Regions from separate parts of the Streptomyces fractus genome, predicted to be linked through region 3. Evidence: riboswitches for the same ligand, from Rfam matches in the RefSeq annotation. Region 3 holds a riboswitch; each other region holds the start of a gene.
The links. A riboswitch is a leader RNA that binds a small molecule or an ion and turns the genes downstream of it on or off. The one in region 3 is predicted to bind cobalamin.
Positions count from the first base shown of each region.

Region 1: another riboswitch for cobalamin. It lies ahead of ACP4E5_RS43990 (ABC transporter substrate-binding protein); the one in region 3 lies ahead of ACP4E5_RS17565 (ribonucleoside-diphosphate reductase subunit alpha).
Region 2: another riboswitch for cobalamin. It lies ahead of ACP4E5_RS33840 (cobalamin biosynthesis protein); the one in region 3 lies ahead of ACP4E5_RS17565 (ribonucleoside-diphosphate reductase subunit alpha).

Region 1 covers NZ_JBMYHI010000002.1:9,211,654-9,216,305, reverse strand. The annotation lists gene ACP4E5_RS44010 (phosphoinositide-specific phospholipase C-related protein) at 1-1,247, shown strand, start outside; gene cynS (cyanase) at 1,369-1,815, shown strand; gene ACP4E5_RS44000 (hypothetical protein) at 1,825-2,088, opposite strand; gene ACP4E5_RS43995 (FCD domain-containing protein) at 2,446-2,712, shown strand; cobalamin riboswitch at 2,721-2,910, shown strand; gene ACP4E5_RS43990 (ABC transporter substrate-binding protein) at 2,947-4,002, shown strand; gene ACP4E5_RS43985 (FecCD family ABC transporter permease) at 4,062-4,652, shown strand, end outside.
Region 2 covers NZ_JBMYHI010000002.1:7,033,969-7,038,620, reverse strand. The annotation lists gene ACP4E5_RS33850 (inorganic phosphate transporter) at 1-832, shown strand, start outside; gene ACP4E5_RS33845 (hypothetical protein) at 867-1,088, shown strand; cobalamin riboswitch at 1,187-1,332, shown strand; gene ACP4E5_RS33840 (cobalamin biosynthesis protein) at 1,371-2,345, shown strand; gene ACP4E5_RS33835 (cobyric acid synthase) at 2,342-3,850, shown strand; gene ACP4E5_RS33830 (magnesium chelatase subunit D family protein) at 4,106-4,652, shown strand, end outside.
Region 3 covers NZ_JBMYHI010000002.1:3,501,195-3,505,846, reverse strand. The annotation lists gene ACP4E5_RS17565 (ribonucleoside-diphosphate reductase subunit alpha) at 1-1,850, opposite strand, end outside; cobalamin riboswitch at 1,978-2,108, opposite strand; gene ACP4E5_RS17560 (GNAT family N-acetyltransferase) at 2,172-2,672, opposite strand; gene mctP (monocarboxylate uptake permease MctP) at 2,777-4,402, opposite strand; gene ACP4E5_RS17550 (DUF3311 domain-containing protein) at 4,399-4,652, opposite strand, start outside.

The sequences.
Region 1 (4,652 bases), 5.7 Mb from region 3:
TCGCGGCGGGCGGAGTGCTCACCGCGCTGGCCGCGTGGGTGACGCGCCTGGTCACCGACGGCCGGCTCGTCGCGCCTCCCGACTCGTGGCCGCCGAGCCTGACCCGTCTCGTCGACGACGTGCAGCGCGCCGCCGTCGGCCACCTCACCGGCACCGTGCTGTGGGTCGCGCTCGTCCCCGTGCTCGCCGGGGCCCTGCTTGCCGGGGTCGGCCTGCTCGCCCGCTCGGAGCTGGCGGGCCGGGTCCCGCGGGTGGCGCGGGAGCGGCTCGGGTCGCCGCGGCGGGCGGTGGGCCTGGGCTTCGGGGCGGCGTGCCTGGCGGTCGCGGGGATGGTGCTGATGCCGCTGGCCGCCTCCCCCGCGGCGGCCCGCGAGTGCGAGGGCAGCACCGAACTGTGCGACCGCCCCTACGACGAGGTCGCGTATCTGACCTCGCACAACGCGATGTCGACGACCGCCGACCACTTCATCGGGCCGCTCCAGGACCCGCGTATCAGCACGCAGTTGGACCACGGGGTGCGCGCGCTGCAACTGGACACCTACCGCTGGGAGACGCCCGAGCAGATCACCGGGCGCCTGGACGGCTCCGACTTCACGGCCGAGCAGCGGGCCCTGGTGACGTCCGCGGTCAACCGGATCAATCCGCCGCGCGAAGGGCTGTGGCTGTGCCATTCGGTGTGCCGGGCCGGGGCGATCGCCCTGGTGCCGGCGCTGCGCGAGATCGGCGACTGGATGAAGGACCACCCCCATGAGGTGGTCACCCTGATCGTCCAGGACGCGATCTCCGGCGAGGACACCCAAAAGGCCTTCCAGCAGGCCGGGTTGGAGAAGCTGGTGCGACGGCCGGACGCCGATCCGGCGATGCCCTGGCCGACGCTCGGCGAGATGATCGACAGCGGCCGGCGCCTGGTCGTCTTCGCCGAGAAGGCGGACGGCCCGGCCCCCTGGTACCGCAACTTCTACCGCTACGGCATGGAGACGCCGTTCACGTTCCGCTCCCCGGACCAGATGAGCTGCGTCCCCCACCGCGGCGGCGACGACAAGCGGCTGTTCCTCCTGAACCACTTCATCACCAACAACGGCGGCAGCCGCATCGACGCGGGCACCGTCAACGCCCGCCGCTACGTCCTGGACCGGGCGCACCGCTGCGAACGGGCGCGCGGCAGGCCGGTGAACTTCGTCGCCGTGGACTACGCGACGATCGGGGACGCGCAGGGGGCCGTGGACGCGCTCAACAACGAGCGGTGACGTGCTGCCGGGCGCGGAGCGCGCCTGCGTGTTACGCGAGTCGAACACACCGGAACGGCTGCCGAAACAGGGGGCCGGTAGTTGTCGGCCGAGACCGTCCGCCCCACCGCAGGGAGTCGCCGTGATCGACCGCAGCGAAGCAACCCGTCGTGCCCTGGCCGCCAAGGAGTCCGCCGGGCTGACCTTCGAGAAGATCGCCGAGGCCGTCGGCGCGCACGAGGTGTGGACGGCGTCCGCACTCCTTGGCCAGAACACCATGACCCGCGACCAGGCGGCACGCGCCGGGGCGTTGCTCTCGCTGGACGAGGAGACGGTGGCCGCGCTGTCCCGGGATGCCTCGCGCGGATCGCTGGACGCCCCGGTCCCCACCGACCCGTTGATCTACCGCTTCTACGAGATCGTGCAGGTGTACGGCACCACGCTGAAGGGAGTCATCGAGGAGAAGTTCGGATCCGGGATCATGTCGGCGATCGACTTCTCGATGGACATCGCGCGCAGGGAGGACCCGAAGGGCGACCGCGTGGTCGTCACGCTGGACGGCAAGTTCCTGCCGTACCGGACCTGGTGAGCCGCGAGGTCAGCGCGGCGCGGGGGCGGTGAGGGTGTCCCAGAGGAGGTCCTCTCCCGAGGCGACGGCCAGCCGCCCCAGGGCGGCGTCCCTCGGCTCGGACGCGTCCGCGCGGTAGGTGTCGCGGGTGTGGTTCAGTGCGGCCTCGGTCTGGAGGAGGTGGACGCGCATGGTGGCGAGGCGGGCGCAGATGCGGGCGGGGGACGGTATGCCGGGCGGCGGCGCGGTCACCGGCGCCGCGGTCAGGTCGACGGCCTCGTACGGGTGTCGCACAGGGCGGGTCGGGACGGGTGGCGGGTGACGCCCGGGCCGGTGAGGTCGATGGTCCACGGGCCCGCGCCGGCCTCGTCTCCGGGACCAGGAGCAGGGTGTGCGCGCCGGACGCCCAGGGAACGGCGGGCAGTTGGGCGGTGACGGTGCCGTCGTCGACCGGTCCTGCGGCGTCCGTGGGGAGGAAGGCGATGGTGGGCGCCCCAGCGGGGAGTGGGCCGCCGGACGCGAGGCACCAGTCGGCGGTGGCGTACTCGGCGACCGGGGTGGTGACGGCATGCGAGGCGAGGGCGCGGGTCAGGGCGAGGAGGTCGTCGAGGGTGCCGCCAGAGCCGCCCGCCGGTTCGGGGACTCACCGCCATGGCCCGCCTCAACTCGGATTTCCACTTCCGCATGTTCACCGCGTCGGGCCTGGACCTCGTCGTCGCCGAACCGCGCCGCGTCTGGCGGCTGAGCGACGGCTACCGAGCCTGTCTCCTGCACGACCCGATGTCACAGAAGCGGATCGTCGACGAGCACGCGGAGATGGTCGAGGCGCTCCGCGTCCGGGACCACGAACGCCTCGTCTCCCTGATGGACCACCACAGGGACGGAACCCGGCCCCAACTGGAGTCGGTCCTCACGTGATAGTTTCGCCGAGCCAGTCGTACCTTTGTGTGTTTTTCTACGCACACGGGTCAGGGAATCCGGTGCGAACCCGGAACTGACGCGCAGCGGTGAGGGTGACGGGCGGAGCCACTGCCACTGGGCCGGTACATCGGCCCGGGAAGGCGCTTCGCGCGGACGACCCCGAGTCCGAAGACCTGCTGGCGGCCTCCAGTGCCGCGTGGCGTGGGGGCGGACCGTAGGCCGGCTCCGCGTATGAGCCCTGGACGCGAAGGAACCTCCGTGCTGTTCGCACGTCAACTCCGCCGATGCGCCCCGCTGTTGGCGGGCGCCCTGCTGCTCACCGGGTGCGGCACGACCGCCGCCACCGAGGACAGCGCCGACAAGCGCGGCGGTGTCACGCTCGACAACTGCGGCGAGAAGGTGCGGGTCGAGCACACCCCGCGCCGCGCCGTCGCCCTCGACCAGGGCTCCGCCGAGATCATGCTGTCGCTCGGCCTCGAGGACCGGATGGCGGGCACCGGCACCTGGACCGACCCGGTCCCCAAGAATTTGGCGAAGGCCAACGCGAAGGTGCCGCGTCTTGCCGACCGCTACCCGTCGTTCGAGAAGGTCCTCGGCACCGAACCGGACTTCGCCGCGGCCTCGTTCACGTACACCCTCGGCAAGGGTGGCGTGGCGCCACGCGAGGAGTTCGAGAAGCTCGGCGTGCCCACCTACCTCTCCCCCAGTGACTGCGCCGGCAAGGACAACGGCGGGGACGGGGACGGCGTGCGGACCGAGCCCCTGGGGCTCGACGTCGTGTACGGCGAGATCCGCGACCTGGCGCGCGTCTTCGACGTGGAGGAGCGCGGCGAGAAGCTGATCGACCAGCTCAAGTCCAGGGTCCGCAAGGCCACTTCAGGGATCGACGCGCACGGCGTGGACGTCCTGTACTGGTTCGCCAACTCCGACTCGCCCTACATGGCGGGTTGTTGCGGCGCTCCGGGCGTCGTCACCAAGGAGCTCGGGGCGCGCAATGTCTTCGACGACACGCGTGCGGAGTGGCCGCAGGTCAACTGGGAGACGGTCGCGGACCGCGATCCGGACGTGCTGGTCATCGGCGATCTGACGCGCCGCTCGCAGTCCGCGGAGTCGGCCGCGCAGAAGATCGGGTTCCTGGAGTCGAACCCGGTCACGAAGCACATGACCGCCGTGAAGAAGAAGCGGTACGTGCGGCTGAGCGGGCAGGCCATGAACCCGACCATCCGGACGGTCGACGGTGTGGAGCGGGTGGCCGCGGGGCTGCGCGAGTTCGGACTCGCGCGGTGACGGCTCGCACGGTCTCTGGGCAAGCGGTGGCGGCGGGGCACCCGAAGACCCCCTCCCGGATGTCCGTTCGCGCGACGCTCGCCTGGGCGGCCGGTGTCGCCGTGCTGTGCGCCTCCGTGGCCTTCGCGATCACCCTCGGCCCCGCGCAGATCGGGGTCGGCGACGTGTGGGCGGCGGTCGGCGAACGGATCGGCCTGGCGACCTCGGACCTCTCGCCGATCCGGGACGGCATCGTATGGAATCTGCGGCTGCCGCGGACGCTGCTCGCGGCGGTGTGCGGGGCCGGGCTCGCTGTGTGCGGCACGGTGTTGCAGGCGCTGTTGCGCAATCCCCTCGCCGACCCGTTCGTGCTCGGCGTCTCGTCGGGGGCGTCGACCGGGGCCGTGCTCGTCGTCGTGCTCGGGCTCGGCGGAGGCGCCGTGTCGGTGTCGGGCGGCGCGTTCGTCGGCGCCGTCTGCTCGTTCGCGCTGGTCCTCGTGCTCAGTCACACGCTGGGCGGCAGCACGGACCGGGTGGTGCTGTGCGGGGTCGCGGCGATGCAGCTGTTCTCGGCGCTGACCTCGTTCGTCGTGCTGACCTCCGCGGACGCGGAGACGACGCGCGGCGTGCTGTTCTGGCTGCTCGGCTCGCTCAGCGGGGTCGGCTGGACC
Region 2 (4,652 bases), 3.5 Mb from region 3:
CGCCTCGATGCTGGCCACCCGCCTCACGTACCGCATCAGCAAGAAGACGGACGAGCGGGCGACCGCCAAGGGCTACCGCGCCGGGCAGATCGCCTCCGCGGGTCTCGTCTCCCTCGCGCACGGCACGAACGACGCGCAGAAGACGATGGGCATCATCACCCTCGCCCTGATCACCGGCGGCGTCATCGCGCCCGACGCCGACCCGCCGATGTGGGTCATCATCTCGGCCGGCATGGCCATCGCCCTCGGCACCTACCTCGGCGGCTGGCGCATCATCCGCACCATGGGCAAGGGCCTCACCGAACTCGCCCCGCAGCAGGGCTTCGCGGCGCAGACCAGTGCGGCGACCGCGATCCTCGCCTCCTCGCACCTGGGCTTCTCCCTCTCCACCACGCAGGTCTGCTCCGGCGGTGTGATGGGCGCGGGCCTCGGCCGCAAGGGCGGCGTGGTCCGCTGGTCGACCGCCACCCGGATGTTCATCGCGTGGGGCCTGACCCTGCCGGCCGCCGGTCTGGTGGGCGCGGGCGCCGAGTTCCTGACCAAGCAGGGCCCGTGGGGCGTCGGCCTCACCGCCGCGCTGCTCCTGGCCGGCTGCGCGGTGATCTGGAAGCTGTCGCGCCGCAACTCCATCGACCACACCAACGTCACGGCGGACGAGCCGCACGCCGAGCCCGTGCAGGAGGCTCCGGGTGTCGTGACGGCCGCGATCGCCTCGGTCACCCCGCCGCCGGCGGGCACGGTCGAGCCGGCCGGGTCCGAGGCGAAGATCCCCGCCCAGCCGAAGGCCGGAGCGGTGAGCGACCCCGCGCGCCCCGCCGGCGTCACGCTGTAGTCAGCGCTGTAGTTCAGAAGGAAGCAGGGCAGGAATGAACATCGACTGGGCGGCCCTCGGCACCGTCTTCGGCGTCTCTCTCGTGGTCACCGTGGCCCTCGTCGGCCTGTTCACCCTCGGCATCGTGGGACTCTCCAAGCGGGAGTCGGCGGGGCGTGACGGTGGCTCGGCGGCGGTCGCGACGTCCGGGGCGTATGTCTGCTTCGCGCTGTGCGCGGCGGCCGTGGCCTACGGGATCTATCTGATCGTGGCCTGACCCGGCACAGGGCACGGCGCACGGCTCACGAAGGCGGGGTGCGGGACGTTCGGCGTCCCGCACCCCGCCTTCGTACGTCTCAACAGCAAGTTGACGTGCCAACTCGGAGCGTGGTGGACTTCCCCCGCCATATACGGCAGCAGTTGAGGAAGCCGGTGCGAATCCGGCGCGGTCCCGCCACTGTGAACCCCCGGCCGACAGGCCTCGGGTGAGCCAGGAACTCTCGCTGCCGGTCTCGTCGAACCAGGGCGTGGACACCCTGAGTGAGGACACTTAACCGCCATGTTCGCCCCGCGCGGCGCCTGGCGGCACGAGCGCGTGTACGCGTGTGGTGCCGCCGCCGGAATGCTCGTCGACCTTCTTCTTGGCGATCCGCGCCGTGGGCACCCCGTCGCCGGATTCGGTCGCGCCGCCGCGGCCGTCGAGCGTGGGCTGTGGCGGGACCACCGTGGCGCGGGCGCCCTGCACACCGTCGTGTGTGCCGGTGGCGCCGCCGGCCTCGCGGCTGTCGCCTCCCGTCTCGTACGCCGCTCCCCCGCCGCCTCCGTCGCGCTGACGGCCGCCGCCACCTGGGCCGTCGTCGGCGGCACCTCGCTGGGTCGCGAGGCCCGTGGCGTGGCGGCCGCGCTCGAGGCCGGGGACGTGGAGCGCGCGCGGGAGCTGCTGCCCCGGCTGTGCGGCCGTGACCCGCAGGGGCTCGACGCCGACGGGGTCGCGCGCGGCGCCGTCGAGTCCGTCGCCGAGAACACCTCCGACGCCGTCGTGGGCGCGCTCGTGTGGGGTGCGCTCGGCGGGGTGCCTGGCCTGGTCGCGTTCCGCGCCGTGAACACGCTCGACGCGATGGTCGGGCACAAGTCCGTGCGGTACCGGCGGTTCGGCTGGGCCTCGGCCCGCCTCGACGACGTGGCCGGCTGGCCGGGGGCGCGGCTGACCGGCGCTCTCGCCGTGGTCGCGGGTGGCCGGCCCCGCGAGGCGCTCGCCGCGTGGCGGGCGGACGCCGGGCGGCATCCGAGCCCGAACGCCGGTGTCGTCGAGTCCTCCTTCGCGGGGGCGCTCGGGGTGCGGCTCGGCGGGACCTTGGCGTACGGCGGGCGGGTCGAGCACCGGCCGGTGCTGAACGCGGCGGGGCGGTCGGTCGAGGTGCGTGATGTGGATCGGGCCGTGCGGCTGTCACGGCGGGTGTCTCTGTTGGCGTTGGGAGTCTGTGTGGGTGCGCGACTGGTACGGGGCCGGGTTCTGGCTCGGGGGCGTCGATGACGGGCGGGGGGCTCCTCGTCGCGGGGACCACCTCCGACGCCGGGAAGAGTGTCGTCACCGCGGGGATCTGCCGGTGGCTGGTGCGGCAGGGCGTGAAGGTGGCGCCGTTCAAGGGGCAGAACATGTCCCTGAACTCGTTCGTGACCAGGGAGGGCGCAGAGATCGGGCGCGCGCAGGCGATGCAGGCGCAGGCCGCGCGGGCGGAGCCGAGCGCGCTGATGAATCCGGTCCTGCTCAAGCCGGGCAGCGACAGGAGCAGCCAGGTCGTCCTCATGGGCAAGCCCGTGGGCGAGTTGAGTGCGCGGGGGTATCACGGAGGGCGTCAGGCCGCCCTGTTGGACACCGTGGTCGGGTGTCTGGAGGAGCTGCGGGCCACCCATGACGCCGTGATCTGCGAGGGCGCCGGATCGCCCGCCGAGATCAATCTGCGGCGCACCGACATCGTGAACATGGGGCTCGCGCGGGCCGCGCGGCTGCCGGTGCTCGTGGTGGGCGACATCGATCGGGGCGGGGTCTTCGCCTCGTTCTTCGGGACGACCGCGCTGCTCGCTCCCGAGGATCAGGAGCTGCTCGCCGGGTATCTCGTGAACAAGTTCCGCGGCGATGTGAGTCTGCTGGAGCCCGGGCTCGACATGCTCAAGTCGCTTACGGGGCGCGCCACTTACGGCGTGCTGCCGTTCCAGCACGGGCTCGGGATCGACGAGGAGGACGGGCTCCGGGTGTCCCTGCGTGGCGCCGTGCGGGAGTCCGTCGTCGCGCCGCCGGTCGGCGAGGACGTGCTGCGGGTCGCCGTGTGCGCCGTGCCGTTGATGTCGAACTTCACGGATGTCGACGCGCTGGCCGCCGAGCCGGGGGTCGTCGTGCGGTTCGTCGACCGGGCGGAGGAGCTGGTCGACGCGGATCTCGTCGTGGTGCCGGGGACGCGCGGGACCGTGAAGGCCCTCGAATGGCTGCGGGAGCGCGGGCTCGCCGACGCGCTTGCCCGGCGGGCCGCGGAGGGGCGGCCGGTCCTCGGGATCTGCGGCGGCTTCCAGCTGCTCGGCGAGCGCATCGAGGACGAGGTGGAGTCGCGGGCCGGCGTCGTGGACGGGCTCGGGCTGCTTCCCGTACGGGTGCGGTTCGCGGCCGAGAAGACGCTCGCGCGGCCGGTCGGCGAGGCGCTCGGAGAGTACGTCGAGGGGTACGAGATCCATCACGGGATCGCCGAAGTGACGGGCGGCGAGGCCTTCTTGGACGGGTGCCGGGTCGGGTCCGTGTGGGGGACGCACTGGCACGGGTCGCTGGAGGCCGATGGGTTCCGGCGGGCGTTTCTGCGGGAGGTCTCGGCGGGGGCCGGGCGGCGGTTCGTGCCGGCGCCGGACACGTCGTTCGAGGCGTTGCGGGAGGAGCAGCTGGATCGGCTCGGGGATCTGATCGAGCGGCATGCGGATACGGGGGCGCTCTGGCGGTTGATCGAGGGAGGCGCGCCGGCGGGGCTGCCGTTCGTGCCGCCGGGGGCGCCGTGATGGGAAGTCGCCCCCGCCGCCCCTTCCCGTCCCGTCCCCGGGGGCTGCGCCCCCGGACCCCCCAACAGACTGCGCCCCTATCGATGGAGGTACGTTTTCGATGAGTGCTCCCTATCCGTTCACTGCCCTTGTCGGGCAGGACGATCTGCGGCTTGCTCTGCTGTTGAACGCTGTGTCGCCCGCTGTGGGCGGGGTGCTCGTGCGGGGGAGAAGGGGACCGCGAAGTCCACCGCCGTACGTGCCCTGTCCGCGCTCATGCCAGGCGTCGATGTCGTCCCCGGGTGCCGGTTCTCGTGCGAGCCGGGGGCCGTCGATCCGCAGTGTCCGGACGGGCCGCACGGGGACGCGCCCGGCGCCCAACGGAACGCGCGCATGGTCGAGTTGCCGGTCGGCGCGTCGGAGGATCGGCTCGTGGGGGCGCTCGACATCGAGCGGGCGCTCTCCGAGGGCGTGAAGGCCTTCGAGCCGGGGCTGCTCGCCGATGCGCATCGCGGGATCCTGTACGTGGATGAGGTCAATCTGCTGCATGACCATCTCGTCGATCTGCTGCTCGATGCCGCCGCCATGGGCGCTTCGTATGTCGAGCGTGAGGGTGTGTCCGTGCGGCACGCGGCGCGCTTCCTCCTCGTCGGGACGATGAACCCCGAAGAGGGCGAGCTGCGGCCGCAGTTGCTCGACCGGTTCGGGCTGACCGTGGAGGTCGCCGCGTCGCGTGAGCCGGAGCAGCGCGTGGAGGTCGTCAAGCGGCGGCTCGCCTACGACGACGACCCCGAGGGCTTCGCGGGCCGGTGGGCCGACGACG
Region 3 (4,652 bases):
TCGTAGACGCCGGCGATGGAGGCGATCGTGGCGGTGGGCGCGATGGCCAGGAGGAGCGAGTTGCGCATGCCGACGTCGGCGATGCGTTCCCGCAGGGCGGCCCACCGCTCCGGCCAGGTGAGCGTCGCGTCGTAGTGGTCGGGGTGCAGGACGCCGCGTGCCGTACGGGTCTTCTCCCAGGCGGGAAGGGGGCCGTTCCGCTCGGCGAGGTCGGCCGACGCCTCGTAGGCCGCGAGCATGATGCGCTCCGCGATGCGGGTGGACAGGGCGCGGGCCTCCGCCGAGTCGAACGGCAGGCGCAGCTTGAAGAAGACGTCCTGGAGGCCCATCGCGCCGAGGCCCACCGGGCGCCACTTGGCGTTGGAGCGGCCGGCCTGGTCGGTCGGGTAGAAGTTGATGTCGACGACGCGGTCGAGGAAGGTGACGGCCGTACGGACCGTCTCGTCGAGGCGCTCCCAGTCGATGTCACCACCGGACACGAAGGCGCCCAGGTTCACGGAACCCAGGTTGCAGACGGCCGTCTCCCCGTCGTCCGTCACCTCCAGGATCTCCGTGCACAGGTTGGAGGAGTGGACGGTGTGGCCGGGCTCGGCGGTCTGGTTGGCGGTGCGGTTGGCGGCGTCCTTGAAGGTCAGCCAGCCGTTGCCGGTCTGCGCGAGGGTGCGCATCATGCGGCCGTACAGATCGCGGGCGGGGATGGTCCGCTGGGCCTTCCCGTCGGCCTCGGCCTTGCGGTACGCGGCGTCGAACTCCTCGCCCCACAGGTCGACCAGCTCGGGTACGTCGGCGGGGGAGAAGAGGGACCACGGCTCGTCGGCGTTCACCCGGCGCATGAACTCGTCGGGGATCCAGTGCGCGAGGTTCAGGTTGTGGGTGCGGCGCGCGTCCTCGCCGGTGTTGTCTCGCAGCTCCAGGAACTCCTCGATGTCGGCGTGCCAGGTCTCCAGGTAGACCGCCGCGGCGCCCTTGCGGCGACCGCCCTGGTTCACGGCGGCGACCGAGGCGTCCAGCGTCTTCAGGAACGGGACGATGCCGTTGGAGTGCCCGTTCGTGCCGCGGATCAGTGAACCGCGGCTGCGTACACGGGAGTACGAGAGGCCGATGCCGCCCGCGTGCTTCGAGAGGCGGGCGACCTGGTGGTACCGGTCGTAGATCGAGTCGAGCTCGTCGAGCGGGGAGTCGAGGAGGTAGCAGCTCGACATCTGGGGGTGGCGGGTGCCGGAGTTGAAGAGGGTGGGGGAGGAGGGCAGGTAGTCGAGGCGGCTCATCAGGCCGTAGAGGGAGGCGACTTCGTCCAGGGCGCGGACGCTGTCGTCCTCCGCGAGGCCGGCCGCCACGCGCAGCATGAAGTGCTGCGGGGTCTCGATGACCTGCCGGGTGATCGGGTGGCGCAGCAGGTAGCGGCTGTGCAGGGTGCGCAGGCCGAAGTAGCCGAAGCGGTCGTCGCCGGCGGTGTCGATGAGCGCGTCGAGGCGCGCCGCGTGGACGCGTACGAACTCGGCCGTGCGGTCCGCGATCAGGCCCTCGCGGTGGCCGACGGCGACCGATTCGGTGAAGGACGTGACGCCCTGCGAGGCGGCCTCGGCGGTGATGGAGCGGGTGAGGAGGCGGGCGGCGAGCCGGGAGTAGGTGGGGTCCTCGGAGATCAGCCCGGCCGCGGCCTCGGTGGCGAGATCGCGCAGCTCGGCCTCATCGGCCCGCGCCGAACGGCCACGCAGCGCGGCCGCCGCGATCCGGCCGGGGTCGGCGTCGGGGAGATCGGCGGTCAGCTCGGTCAGGGTGCGCAGCAGGGCTGCACCCGGGCCGTCCTGGGGGGTGGCTGAGACCGGTTCGGCGGGCGCGATGGTCACGTTGAGGCTCTCCCTCGCTCGGCTCGAGGCCTGCGGGGAGGAGGTGGCAGCGCGGGCGCGCAAACGCGGGCCCTCGTCCACCGGCCCTTTCCGCGAGGCCCGGACGTCGTCGACGCCCGGGCCGGTCGGCTCGGGCGTGCCGTCGACAGGTCATCGGACTCGCGTGAGCGCTTTTGTACGCCTACGCACACCGTTGCGGGACAGTTCCGGATTCGCACCGGATTCCCCTGTGGTGACAGCGAGAGCGAGCATACATGTTGTGTCGGGTCCTCGTGGCAGCCCCATATGTTGTGTCGGTGTTCCTTTCCCGCGCCCAATCCCTCAGTCGGCCGCCAGCTTCAACTCGTACGCGCGCAGCGTCACTTCCGGGATCGGGGCCCAGTCGCGGTCCGGGATCCGGGTGAAGCCGAGGCGTTCGTAGAGGCGGTGCGAGGCGGTCGCGAGCGGCTGGGTGCAGAGCACGACCGCGGTCTTGCCGGCCGCGCGGGCCCGGTCGATCACGGCCCGCACGAGCGCCTCGCCGACGCCCTGCCCGCGTGCCTCGACGGCGACGGCCAGCATCCGGAACTCGGCCTCCGAGGGGCGCGCCAGCTCCGCGTACGGGTGGTCGTGCGAGGAGACGTAGGTGACGCCGCCGAGGACCCGGCCTTCCGGGTCCTCGGCGACGAGCACCTCGGCCTGCCGCGCGCGTTTCTCGACGTCGCGCAGTTCGGCGGCGTACCAGTCGTCCTCGCCGAACGCGAGGAGGCCGCTGCCGAGATAGGCGCGGGCGCTCAACTCGCCGAGCGCGGCGTACTCATCGGGGCGCACTGTTCTGATCACGACGCCATGGTTACGCGACCCCCGGCCCTGGTCGCAACGCTTTCCGGAAAATGCGTCGGGCCCCTCCGCGGGGGAGGGGCCCGACACGCGCGTGTACGGCTCGACTAGTGGCCGGCGCCCGCCGTGATCGGCAGGTCGACCTGGACGCCCTTGTCGCCCGCGTCGGCCGTGTAGTCCTCGCGGGTCGTCTCGTCGACGCCGTCCGGGGCCTTGACCGCCTTCAGGACGAAGGTCAGGACGACGGTGACGACGACGTTGAGGACGAACGCCGTGAAGCCGATGTAGCCGATCTCACCGATGCCGGGGATCTCCGCCGACGAGCCGCCGAAGTGCTTCTGCGTCGGCGACGCGACGCCCCACGCGGCGAGCGTGCCGTACACCATGCCGACCGCCCAGCCGGCGAGCAGCGCCCAGCGGTGGAACCAGCGCGTGAACAGGCCGCCGACGAGGGCCGGGAAGGTCTGCAGGATCCAGATGCCGCCGAGCAGCTGGAAGTTGATGGCGACGGTCTTGTCCATGGTGAGGACGAAGGCCAGCGCGCCCACCTTCACGAGCAGCGACACCAGCTTGGAGACCTTGGTCTCCTGCGCGGGCGTCGCGTCCGGCTTGATGAAGTCCTTGTAGATGTTGCGCGTGAACAGGTTCGCGGCGGCGATGGACATGATGGCCGCCGGGACCAGCGCGCCGATGCCGATGGCGGCGAACGCGACGCCCGTGAACCAGTCGGGGAACATGTCCTCGAACAGCTGCGGAATCGCCAACTGCCCGTTCTGCACCTTGATCCCGGCCGCGATCGCCATGAACCCGAGCAGCGCGAGCAGGCCCAGCATCAGCGAGTACAGCGGCAGGATCGTGGTGTTGCGGCGGATCACGTTGCGGCTCTTGGAGGAGAGCGTCGCCGTGATCGAGTGCGGGTACATGAACAGCGCCAGGGCGGAGCCGATGGCGAGCGTCGCGTACGTCCACGTACCCGATGAGCCCGGAGCGAGCCCGGCGACCGGTTTGCCCGCCGCCTTGTTGGCCGCGTCGAACTTGTCGCTCGCCGCGGCGAAGATGTGCTCGAAGCCGCCCAGCTTGATCGGGATGTAGATGATGGCGACCGCGATCACGAGGTAGATCAGGCCGTCCTTGACGAACGCGATCAGCGCCGGGGCCCGCAGGCCCGAGGAGTACGTGTACGCGGCCAGCACGGCGAAGGCGATCAGCAGCGGCAGGTCCTTGACGAACCAGTTGGTGTCGTCGCCGCCGCCGACGCCCATCACGTCCAACACGGCCTGGATGCCGACCAGTTGGAGCGCGATGTAGGGCATCGTGGCGAGGATGCCGGTGATCGCGATCGCGAGCGAGAGGCCCTTGGAGCCGAAGCGGCCGCGCACGAAGTCCGAGGTCGTCACGTACCCGTGCTTGTGCGAGACCGACCACAGGCGGGGCAGGAACGTGAAGATCAGCGGGTACACGAGGATCGTGTACGGCACCGCGAAGAAGCCGGAGGCGCCGGCCGCGTAGATCGCCGCGGGGACGGCCACGAAGGTGTACGCGGTGTAGAGGTCGCCGCCGAGCAGGAACCAGGTGATCCAGGTGCCGAACGAGCGGCCGCCCAGGCCCCATTCGTCCAGCGAGGCGTCATTCTCGGCCTTCCGCCAGCGCGCCGCGAGGAAGCCCATGACCGTCACGGCCACGAAGAAGATGATGAAGACGGTGAGCGCGACACCGTTGACCCCGCCGTTCACGCCTGGCCTCCAGCCGACTGAGCAGACTTACGGGCGCGCTGATCGCGCTGCCACAGCTTGTACGCGATCATCGTGAGCGCGGTGGAGATGAGCACCCAGAGCATCTGGTACCAGTAGAAGAACGGGACGCCGATGAGCGTCGGTTCGACCTTGGCGTAGGAGCTGACCCAGAGCATCGCGACGAACGGTGCGACCAGACAGAGTGCAATGATCACGCGGACCGGCGTGACCACCGGTTGTTTCACTTCAG